DNA from 2 places in the Vibrio sp. ABH4_348 genome. Region 1 is predicted to be linked to the other one. Evidence: predicted binding sites of a transcription regulator. Region 1 holds the regulator's gene; the other holds the start of a gene.
The links. Region 1 encodes PurR, which represses purine synthesis genes. Its sites were predicted from a motif close to TNANGNAAACGTTTNCNTNA; they were not measured.

Region 1 (6,086 bases):
TCTCTCAAACAACTTACATAACACACGCTGGCTTGAACTTACTTTACAAGTAGCTCTTATCTAACCATAAAATAAGACCGAAAATCCTCAAGAAAAATTCTGTTTAATTTTCATAGTTTCACTCTATTTGCCGTGAAAACAAAAAGACCACCGATTGGTGGTCTTCAACAAAGAATACTTAAGTCATGGGACTTAGTTGACTTGATGACTGAGTTCGTCGCGTCGTTCTTGCGGTATAACAGACCAGTGTTGCCCCAATATGGCACCTTCTAGGGCCCACAGCAGTTCGACACTGACCTCCGAGGAGTGAGTCTCTTGAATTGAGCGAAACGCCTCTACAGACCCAGCGTTTTCGAGCTGTTCTACCGTTTCAATTCCCGCTTTTTTCAGCATTCTTTCAGTCGCTAAACGCAAATTAGGGAGGTCTTTAAGACGGTTTGGTTTGGCTTGTTTCTGCTCTTGCTTTTCCTGGCGGGCTGATTCCAATGCCTCTTTAGCGACAACCAGCAGTTGCTCTTCAGAATCAAGCCATTGCTGAGGGACTGCAAAGTACTTAGTGACCACAGGGAATCCACGTTTTTTGTACACGTACGGTTCCAGATCAAGTTGTTTAAATTGCTTGGTAGTTGAATTATCTGCTCGAATATGGAGTTTATTGTTAACGACAAGTGCAAACATAACTTCGTTTACAAAAATGCCAAATCCACCGAACATTGAACGAGACTTAACAGTTCCAAACTGTTCGAATAGTCTCATTGAGTCTTTGAGTATTGGTTTATCCATGCTGTAGTTTCTCGGTTCTAGCTATGCCACCAATCAGGTCCGAGAGATTAGCAAATCGATGCAAAATGAATGTCAACTGGATGTAAACAATCTGCATTTTTACCATCGGCAACCCCGCTACCTTTCTATGTTGAAGACACATACTGCAGTCATACTTCTTCACAGATTCAGGCCGGAAGCTTTGCGTCCCATCCTTTCGAATGGTTTGCCCTGTGCGTGGCGGAAATCAGTGATTAAAGGATAAAATAAAATTTTGGGTAATTATCACACTACCGTGATGCATTTGTGATTGCAGTCACAATATATTTTATGCTCATCAGTCGGTCTTGCTATTAATGCCTGTCTGTCTCTCACTTTGTGCATAAAATTGCCTAAAAACTCGCACTTTTACACTTGTATGCTAAGGCGCCTATTTCAAGCGTTTAACGGTGTCACGAACCACAATTTCAGGTTGCATTTCGAAGACTCGTTTTTCATGAGCGCGATCTTTGATGCGTTCCAATAAGATTTCAAATGCATTTTTACCCACACGACGTTTGGGTTGGTGTATGGTGGTCAAAGGCGGTGAAAAGTACTCGGCCAGTTCGATATTGTCGTAACCAATCACAGAAATATCGTCTGGGACCTTCACGCCTTTTTGTTGCAGGCGGCTCATCAAGCCAAGTGCCATAGTGTCATTGAAGCAAAAAATTGCGGTTGGCTTTTTATCCATGGCAATAATTTTGTCGGCTGCTAATACGGCAGTATCACATTCGAAATTGCCTTCCAAAATCCAATCATCTTCAACAGTCAAATTGGCTTCATTCATTGCGCGTTTAAAACCGGCAATACGTTCTTTACACGCTGCGGTTTCAAAATAGCCACTTAAACACGCAATGTCCTTATGGCCACTGTCGATGAGATATTTTGTCGCTAGATAGCCGCCTTCTTCTGAATTATCTATGATTTTGTCCGCATGTGAACTTTCTGGTCCCCAATCCATCACCACCTTCGGGATGTCTGATTGGCGATCTAACATTTCAGATAGTTCCTGAGTTAAATCAGAACACATGACTAACATGCCATCCACGCGTTTTTCAGCGAGCATACGGATGTAATCACGTTGTTTTTCATAGATACGGCCGGTGTTACACAAAATCAGAGTGTAACCTTGGCGATAACAATAACTTTCTACTCCGTCGATGACTTCTGAGAAAAATGGGTTAGTCGACTGTGTGACTAGCATGCCGATAGTACGTGTAGAATTGCATTTCAGACTGCGTGCAACTGCACTCGGCGCGTAGTTGAGTTCTTTAACGGCTTCCATCACCTTCTCTTGGGTCGCGTCCGCGACAAAACGAGTCTTGTTGATTACGTGTGACACAGTGGTCGTTGAAACGCCGGCTAAACGAGCCACGTCTTTGATGGTAGCCATAGGTTGGTCCTGTTGTGTTATGCCTTTACTCTAATAATACACCGATCGCAGCAGAGTGAATGCGATTGCAATGGGTGTTAAAGGTCTTAATGAAACAAGAAAACCGCTGTTTTCAGCGGTTTTCTCGAATTTAGCGTCAATTATTCGCAATTTTGAACGATTTTAGACATTAATCGAAACGCTGGCAATAGATTGCACGGGTGAAGTAATGCACTTTATAAATGCAATCGTTTGGCTTTTTAAACTTTGGATTCCGATGCTTCAATCACCACTTCTTCGTAGCTTGATGCCCAGTTTCGCAGTTGCTGCCAGATTCGACCCAATGTTTCGTGCCAGTATCTTTCTGTCTGCTCTAAATACTTACCTTTTGGGGTGTACTTTTCCCATGGCGCATCGATATTCTTTTGTGCCAGAAAATTGGTTGGCGCCGCATACGGGTCAAGACCAGCCGAGTTGAATTCGAGCAGGGCACGTTTCATGTGACTTGCCGACGTTACCACCACTAAACGCTTTTGCAAGACAAATGCAGCAGCTTGGCGGGCTTCTTCCCAGGTATCTTTGGCTGTCTCGAGTAAGATAATGTCGGATTTTGATACGCCAAGTGCCAGTGCAACTTTGGCCATCATTCGTGCATTACTTACTTCAGAGCCTGCCGCATAACCAGACAAGATTAGTTTTGCACCGGGGTACATGCGCAGAATTCGTATGCCTTCTGTTAGTCGCATCAAACCAGTTCGACTGAGCTCAGAAGTGGGGGGGATGTCGTCGTCGACCACATGGCCACTCCCTAATACCATCACAAAATCGATCGGTTCATCAACGGGAAAAAACGCCGAATACTGTCTTTCGAGCGGCATAAGAAGTCGAGATGAAACGGGTTGGAATGCGATAAGAAAAATACCGACAAAAGATAACAATACCACCATACAGCCCGTTTTCTGGCGAGTGGTGAACATGATTAACATCAGCCCGAAAAAACCAATGATAAGCATGGCCGGTAACGGCATAAGTAATGCTGACACTACTTTTTTCAGCTCAAACATAATCAATTAGCCCGAAAAAACATCAATTGAATGTAAAAAAAGTCGAAGGCGCTTTATTCCTGAAGCGCTTATGACAGAATAGCGGAATCCGAACCATGATAGCGCAGCACCTGTGACAGAAGACCGCAATTTCGACGACATTGCCCACAAATTTGCAAAAAACATCTACGGGTCTGACAAAGGTGAGATTCGGCAAGTGGTTGTTTGGCAAGATATTAGCCGAGTTCTCGATACATTAAAAGCGTCAACATCAAGCTTGAACGTACTAGATGCAGGCGGTGGCTTGGCTCAAGTGTCTCAGAAAATCGCTACACTAGGCCATCAAATTACACTGTGTGATCTTTCTTCTGAAATGCTTAAGTTGGCGGAAGCGGAGATTGCAAAAAATGGGTTGAGTGATCAGTATCGGCTAATTCATTCTGCTATCCAAACTTTGTCAGACAAGGTAACTGAGCGATATGACTTAGTCTTGTTTCACGCCGTCATGGAGTGGTTGGAAGACCCCAAATCCGTGTTGGAACAAGTACTCGATTACGTTAAACCGGGCGGGTTTGCATCAGTGATGTTCTACAACCAACATGGATTGGTTTATAAAAATGTGGTGTGTGGCAATATTCCGCATGTTTTGCAAGGAATGCCACACAGAAAGCGCTTTAAGTTACAGCCTAAACAAGGCCTTTGGCCAGAAGATGTATATAAATGGGTTGAAGCAACGGGTTGTGAAATTATTGAGAAAACCGGTATTCGCTGTTTCAGCGATTACATTGGCAACCAAGAATACATGGGCGATTATAGTCCAGAGCAAGTCTTGGAACTAGAGACCAACTTCTGCCGTCAAGAACCCTATCGTTCAATGGGGCGATACATTCACGTGACAGCAAGAAAACCCTTACACACTTAACGTCTTTGAAGTGTGCAAAAGCTAGGTAACAACATGAGTGAACAAACAACTGCGCTCATGGAGCAATCCTTAGACGAGTTAGTCGGTTGGGTAAAACAGCACGACTTTTCTCTCAACCTCTCCACAGAAAGACTGGCATTTGTCATTGCGCTTTCTGTCTTAAGCCAAGAACGATATGACGAAGAGCTTGGAGAAGGTGAGCTTCATGATGCGTTTGCCATTGTCAGCGACTTATTCCCTGACACTGGTAGTACGTCAGCCTTTCGGGCAAACAATGCGATTAATGATTTGGTTCAACAACGTTTGTTGAGCCGGTTTACCAGCGAAGTCACCGATGGGGCGAGTATTTATCGACTATCTCCTTTGGCAGTTGGTATCAGTGACTATTACGTGCGACATCGCGAGTTTTCAAAGCTAAAGTTGTCGATTCAGCTGTCAGTGGTGGCAGACGAAATGGCCAAAGTGGTGTCCGCTGCCAAAAAAGGTGGTGATCTCAGCTTCTGGAAAAACAAAGTCTACGGCGTGCTGCGTTACTCGGTCGGTGAAATATTTGATCAAATTGACCTAAACCAGCGAGTTATGGATGAACAACAGCAATCCGTTAAACAAGAAATCGCTGAACTGCTGAATAAAGATTGGCGTGAGGCAATCAATAATTGTGAAAAGCTGCTGACAGAAACCTCTTCGACACTTCGCGAATTGCAAGACACGTTGCAAGCGGCGGGTAATGAAATGCAAACCCAAATACTCGATATCCAAGAGCAGGTTCAAGATCGCGAAGAATTGGACTTTATTGGTGAGACCTTATTTGGTTTGCAAATGAAGCTGGATCGCATCATTAACTGGGGCCAGCAAGCGATAGATTTGTGGATCGGCTATGACCGACATGTTCACAAGTTCATTCGTACCGCCATTGATATGGACAAGAATCGCGCATTTAGTAGTCGCTTACGACAGTCGCTAAAGGACTATTTCGATGCGCCCTGGTTACTTACCTTTGCCGATGCTGAGAAATTGGCCGATCTAAGAGATGAAACATTGGTACTGCGCAATGATGAAGTCACCGGATTTGCACCGGCGGAAGTTGAGTATCAAGAGATCGAAAAAGTGAACGACGAGCTTTCCAGTCGAATTGGTCATTTATTGAAAGCGCATAAAGAGCAAAATATGCCAATCGATCTCAGTGAAGTGTTGCGAGATTATTTGGCTACTCACCCTTATGCTCTCCATTTTGATTTAGCACGCATCCTAGTCGACCAAGCGGTTCGATTAGGCTATTCAGAGTCCGATTATGCCGCCATTCAACCCGATTGGCAGGCAATCAACGAATTTGGTGCCAAGGTACAAGCAAATGTCATCAACAGATATTAACGAATACATGCCAGAGAACTTGGCAAAGGCGATCGCCAACCCACTGTTTCCGGCGCTCGACAGCATGCTGAGATCAGGTAGACACATCTCTACCGAAGATATTGATAATCATGCATTACTTGCTGATTTTGAACCAGAGTTAGCGTTGTTTTATCAACGTTACAATACTGAACTGGTCAAGGCGCCGGAAGGCTTTTTCTATTTACGCCCACGCTCGACTACATTGATCAATCGCAGTGTACTTTCTGAGCTAGATATGTTGGTCGGTAAAGTTCTGTGTTTTCTATACCTAAGCCCGGAGCGTTTGGCTCATGAGGGCATTTTCACCAATCAAGAGCTTTATGATGAGCTTCTTTCGTTAACCGATGATAAGAAGCTGATGAAACTGGTGACCAACCGAGCATCGGGGTCCGACCTCGACAAAGATAAGCTATTTGAAAAGGTTAGAACCTCACTACGCCGCTTAAAACGCTTGGGTATGGTGATCAATGTCGGTGAAAACGGCAAATTCAAAATTAGTGAAGCGGTATTTAGATTTGGTGCCGATGTTCGAGTTGGCGACGATTTAAAAGAA
Region 2 (6,086 bases), on a different contig from region 1:
CCTCAAGAACTAGACGGTACGTTCATGATCAAAGTGGAAGGATAAGCCATGAATACCTCGGTCAAGGAAGGGTTGACTGCGACACCTGTTACATCATCAGGCAGTCTCTACCAACAAATGCAGCGGCAACGCACAAGAGTTTTACTGCTCAGTTTAGTGTTGGTATGCGTCTCGGTTCTGTTTGATATTGGTACCGGCTCTTCTTGGATCGGGGTCAATCAAGTTCTTGAAGCTTTGATCAATGGACCTTCGGGAGACAGTCTAGCAACAACCATCGTTTGGGATCTGCGACTGCCAGTGACGTTAACTTGCCTAGTAGTCGGTGCCTCTCTTGGTTTAGCGGGCGGTTTAATGCAAACGCTACTTGCCAATCCACTTGCCAGTCCATACACACTCGGCATATCGGCCGCCGCTGGTTTTGGTGCTTCGGTCGCGTTGTTATCGGGCTTCTCTCTTTTTGGGCTTTCTTGGCTCGGAGTTCCTGCAGCGGCGTTTGTCACTTCTGGGCTTGCCAGCATGGCAATTTACGCCATAGGCCGCAGCCGTAATATGGATGCGAAAGTCTTAATCCTAGCTGGAATTGTGGTGCTGTTTTTCTTCCAAGCGTTGCAATCACTCGCTCAATATTTAGCGTCACCAGAAGTACTGCAACAAATCGTGTTTTGGCTGTTTGGCAGCTTACTAAAAGCCAGTTGGTTGTCGTTTTTTGTATCCGGCGTGATTTTACTGGTTGGCTTATCGTTCGCTTTACCTAAAGTATGGGCACTCACAGCCTTGTCATCTGGCGAGGAGCGGGCTCAAGCTCTTGGGATCAATACCAGTCGATTGAGACTACAGATGTTTCTACTGTGCTCATTGTTAACCGCCGGCGCGGTTTCGTTTGTCGGAACCATTGGATTCATCGGCTTAGTTGCTCCTCACTTTGCCAGAATGTTAGTCGGGGAAGATCAACGCTTTTATTTGCCTTTGGCTGGCTTAATGGGGGCTTTGTTACTGTGTGCGTCCTCACTCGTCGCCAAACTGATTATTCCGGGCACCATTATTCCAATTGGTATAGTGACCTCATTGGTTGGCGTACCGTTTCTTTTGTATTTACTCGTAAGCCGCAGGTTTAACTGATGAAATCCCTCACAATAAAAAATTTAGCGGTTAGCCTTCGCGGTAAAACCATTCTTAGCAATGTGGAGGCGCGTTTTGTTGGTGGCGAGTTTTCCGCAATATTAGGCCCAAACGGAGCCGGAAAAACCACGCTGCTTAAATCCATCATGGGCATATTGCCTTGCCAAGGTGAAGTAATCAGTGAAGGAGAAGACGGTTTAATCATTCCCACCAAAGATTTTTCCTATCTTTGTCAGTTAAACAAATCATCGAGCCAATTGAAGGTGATTGAGTTTGTGTTGCTGGGTTTGGTCCATCAACTCAGCTGGAATATCAGCGCTGAACAAGAGCAAAAAGCGATCTCAATTCTTACAGAGTTGGGATTGATGCACCTCGCTACTCGTCAATTTTCGCAACTCAGTGGCGGTCAGCAACAGCTGGTTTCTTTAGCACAAGCACTGGTATCCAAACCCAAAGTGCTTTTATTGGATGAGCCCACCAGTGCGCTGGATTTAAAACACCAAGTTGAAGTCCTTGAACTCGCCCGCCAATACACCAAACAACACGGCACCATTACTATTGCGGTATTGCACGACCTATCGCTTGCGGCGCGCTACTGCGAGCACTTATTGCTTTTAGATGAAGGAATGATTCAGTACAGCGGACACCCTGATGAAGTTCTGGACTCTGAAAAACTATCGAAGATCTATCAAGTCCATGTAGACGTAGGGTGCTGTATTCACGGACACACCCATGTTACCCCAGTCAGAGCACTTTCCAGTGAGTGACAACAACAGGTAGTAAACTATGAATAATGGAGTGGCACTTGCCATTTTTTCGGCCTTTATTTTTAGTGTGATGAACGCACTAATCAAGGCGGCCAGTCTGACGATACCCAGTGCGGAGATCGTCTTTTTCAGAAGTGCGATTGGTAGTGTACTTATTTTGGCTTTGATGTGGCACGGGAATGTTCGCTTCTCAACCAAAGGGATTCCACTGCTGGTTGTACGTGGGCTATTTGGATCAGCCTATTTGTTGGCATTTGTGTATACCATCGCCCATATTCCTTTAGCCGACGCAGCCATTTTGGTGTATCTATCACCCTTCTTTGTGCTGATACTTTCTAGTTTGGTGTTAGGGGAAAAACTCCCCAAAAAAGCGATGTTACTGCTTCCTGTGGTGTTAGGCGGAGTGACCTTAGTCGTCAATCCATTCAGTTACGACTCGTTTAACCTATATGCCCTTGCTGGTGTAGCAAGCGCATTCTTTGCCGCTGCCGCTTCTATTACCATCCGCCACCTTAGTAAAAAGCACCATACCTATGAAATTGTTTTCTATTTTCTGTTTATCGCAATGTTGGTATCGGCGTATTTAATGAAGGATGATTTTGTCATTCCACAACAAATCGAATGGGTATGTTTAGTGGGTATTGGCGTTGTTTCTTTAGTCGGACAGATTTTCTTAACCAAGGCTTTTACTCACGAAAATGCGGCCGTGGTCGCGGTCACGCGCTATATTGGCTTGGCATTTAATATCTTATGGGGTGTCATTTTTTGGCACGAGCTGCCCGATTGGGTCACGTTACTAGGCGGTGCAGTGATTGTTGTTGCTTGTATTGCGTTGTCGTGGAAAGGACAAGCAAAGCCATCGTCACTCCCTAAAGAGCAATCAGCCAATTCTTAATTGCGACTCTGAATTCCAAGTTAAAAAGCCCGAACAAACGTTTGGGCTTTGCTTTTTTTGGTTGATTCGATTTCAGACTAGAGCAAAATCAAATAGCTTAGGAAAATCGCACCAAGAAGGTAAATAATTGGATGTACCTCTTTACCTTTACCCGCTACTACCATTGAAAACGCGTAGCTGATAAAGCCCATCGCCATACCGTTTGCTGGCGAGAAGCTCAAGACAGTAAACATAATGGTGAAGAACGCCGCAATGCGTGATTCTTTTCTATCCCACTGGATTTGACCAAGACGGCCAATCATATAAATGCCCACAACCACCATGGCTGGCGCCACCATCGCTGCCGAGAAAATGGAAAACAGAGGATATAAGAACAAAGAGACTAGGAACAAACCGGCAACTACAACAGCGGCTAGACCCGTTTTAGCACCTTGAGACGAGGCAATGCCAGACTCAGAGAACGCAGTAATCGAAGTTGTGCCCAACACGGAACCAATAACTGTGCCACCAGCATCTGCAACGAGTGCTGAGCGTGCATTAGGCACCTTGCCATCTCTATCGATAATACCGGCATCACGTCCTACACCAACTATGGTGCTCATACCGTCGAAAAAGTCGACGATTAGGAAGATCACCACAATAAATAGTAAGTCGAACATTTTCTCAGCCGTTAAGCCTGATAAGTCGAAAATAGCGCCAAATGTCCCTGCCATACTCGGTGGTGTAGAAACAAACTGCTCTGGCAATGGTGCGTTGCTGGTGCCGAATACTGCGTCTGCCGCAACCGTTAACACAATAGCTGACAGGAATGAAATAAAGGTCGCTAACTTGATATCGCGAATCATACAACCAAGAGCAATGAAGATACTGATATAAGCAATAATGACTTGCGGATCAGCGATATTGCCCATGCCGACCAACACAAACTTGTTATCAACAATAATGCCAGCGTTTTTTAATCCCAAAAACGCTATGAATAACCCAAGAGACACGGTAATGGCGTTCTTGAGATCTTCTGGAATCGATTCAATCAGAGACTTACGGATATTGGTCAGTGAAAGCAACAAATACAGCACGCCTGATAAAAAGATACCAAACAATGCCTCGTTCCATACCAACGCGACGGAACCACTGAGCAGCATACCTTTGAAAAAGCCGTTCATACTCATGCCCGGAGCAAGCATCACAGGGTAATTGCCCCAAATGCCCATGATCAAGGTTGCCGCTGCAGCTGCTAATGCGGTGGCAGTAAAGATGGCACCCTTATCCATACCTGGAATGCCACCCAAAATGGCAGGGTTGACCGCCAGAATGTAACTCATGGCTAAGAAGGTAATAAAACCGGCATAAAGCTCTGTACTTACGGTGGTTTTACGCTCTGAAATTTTAAATCTAGATTCGAGAATACTCGAGTGATTTTGGGGTTTTACAGCAGTGTCGACACTCACGAAGAAACCTTTGATGATAAATTTGTAAAGATACGTAGAAAGTGAAATAAATCGAAACCAAATGCTGATCGCTCTAGCGGTGCACGAGTATTGGTAGTTAACCACAACCACAAAGTGGAGCTCCATGGCACAAGAACTAAGTCTAATTGATTAGAATTATTCAGCACTTAATCGTTTGCGCGGCATTGTACGTCCCTTCATTCAAAACTCAACGGCTTTACCTAAGATACGCAGAAAAAAGCAAACGTTTGCCAGCATTCCATGATTTTTATCAAGTTAAAATGCGAATCTGTCAGAACAACACCCAACACGTACCAGAATGGATAGCTTTTTATTTGGCAATTTCACGAAAACAGCCGACAAAGTTAGTGAAAAGTCGGTGAGCAAATTCCATTTGTTGCATATAAAATTTGATTTCACTCGCACCCCAAACCACAAACGGTACATCATTCGGAATCTGCATATTCCTTAAGATAGTCACATGTTGAGATTTACAAATTATTAACATTAGGGTGGTGTTATTTGTATGGAGTACAGTAGAACTAAATTGAAAAAGCTGTCCTTGGTGGTTTTTTTCTTTCTATTACCGAACCTTGCAAACAGTCATAGCGCAAGCTCTCAAGATGGCTACTCCCCACGAATAATCGGAGGTAAAACAGCGCTTTCAAATTCCTACCATTACATGGCCGCCATTAAAGACGTGCTGTTCGACGGCCCAAGCTGCGCTGCAACCTTGATCGATGAGAAATATCTGCTGACAGCGGCACATTGTGTCGATGATAAAAATCCGGAATTTCTAGAAGCCAATATTGGTCTATACGATCTCAGTGAATGGGAAACCAGTGGCGAAAAACGCGGTATAACCAATATCTACATTCACCAAGATTACGGAAACCCCAGAATTTACAACAAAGATGTGGCCGTCCTCGAACTATCAGAGCCTGTCAGCGAGCAGGTAATCGCAAAAATCCCGCTAGTTGAACGTGAGCCAATTACTGCAAACGAATACGCCACAGTCATAGGTTGGGGCGATACAGATGTAAGACCAGAATGGCAAGAGTTCCCATACCAACTGCAGGAAGTAGATGTTCCCTTGGTAGAGCGTAGCGTTTGCAACAACTCTACTGGCTTAACCAATGACAACTACCGTTTTGTTAGTGAAACTGAGATTTGTGCTGGATACGCAGACGGTGGTAAAGATGCTTGCCAAGGCGACAGCGGTGGGCCATTACTCAAGCTAGTTGAAGGAAAAATAACGCAGATAGGGGTAGTTAGTTGGGGTGATGGCTGCGCCATGCCAAAACAATATGGTGTTTACGCCAACATCGCGGCGCTTAAGCCTTGGATCGACAATCAGATGAATCGGATTAGTTATCCTCAATACGTCCATCTTGGATTCAAAACCGCCAAATCTAAACACTTGCGTACTCTTACTTATACCAATCACCATCAAAACAATATCAAGATATTGAATATCGAAGCCGGCACTGCCGGGTTAAGAGTCGCTAACCAATCCTGCTATGCGGGCCTCACTCTCGAAAAAGGAGAGCATTGCACAATCCAAATTGAGATTGAAATTCCAGAGAGCCGCACGATTTTCAATAACCAGCAAGTTCTGGTTGTCACCACAGATCACAGAGAGACACCAATACTTACCACGACTTTCAATTCTTATGGCTTGACGGACTACGGAGACACGATGTCGATGTCTCAGCACACTAGTGCAAATAACAACCAAACTTACGTCAAACGCGACTGGAAAACGTTTGGTACCGGTGTTTACTCAGCCGAGCCTAAACATGGGGAAAAAGCGTATTTAATGTTTCCTGATTTACCAAGTGGTCAGCTCCATTTTGA

Region 2: the regulator PurR is predicted to act here: its motif matches at 4,466-4,485, upstream of ACXAFJ_RS17565 (NCS2 family permease).

Annotation. Positions count from the first base shown of each region.
Region 1 covers NZ_JBSWVW010000001.1:909,960-916,045, forward strand. Annotated here, with positions in the region: gene ACXAFJ_RS04205 (TfoX/Sxy family DNA transformation protein) at 193-783, opposite strand; cyclic di-GMP riboswitch class I at 888-1,003, opposite strand; gene purR (HTH-type transcriptional repressor PurR) at 1,193-2,197, opposite strand; gene elyC (envelope biogenesis factor ElyC) at 2,437-3,240, opposite strand; gene cmoM (tRNA uridine 5-oxyacetic acid(34) methyltransferase CmoM) at 3,353-4,141, shown strand; gene mukF (chromosome partition protein MukF) at 4,175-5,512, shown strand; gene mukE (chromosome partition protein MukE) at 5,493-6,086, shown strand, end outside.
Region 2 covers NZ_JBSWVW010000002.1:818,659-824,744, reverse strand. Annotated here, with positions in the region: gene ACXAFJ_RS17585 (ABC transporter substrate-binding protein) at 1-45, shown strand, start outside; gene ACXAFJ_RS17580 (FecCD family ABC transporter permease) at 49-1,119, shown strand; gene ACXAFJ_RS17575 (ABC transporter ATP-binding protein) at 1,119-1,886, shown strand; gene ACXAFJ_RS17570 (DMT family transporter) at 1,906-2,781, shown strand; gene ACXAFJ_RS17565 (NCS2 family permease) at 2,859-4,229, opposite strand; gene ACXAFJ_RS17560 (S1 family peptidase) at 4,756-6,086, shown strand, end outside.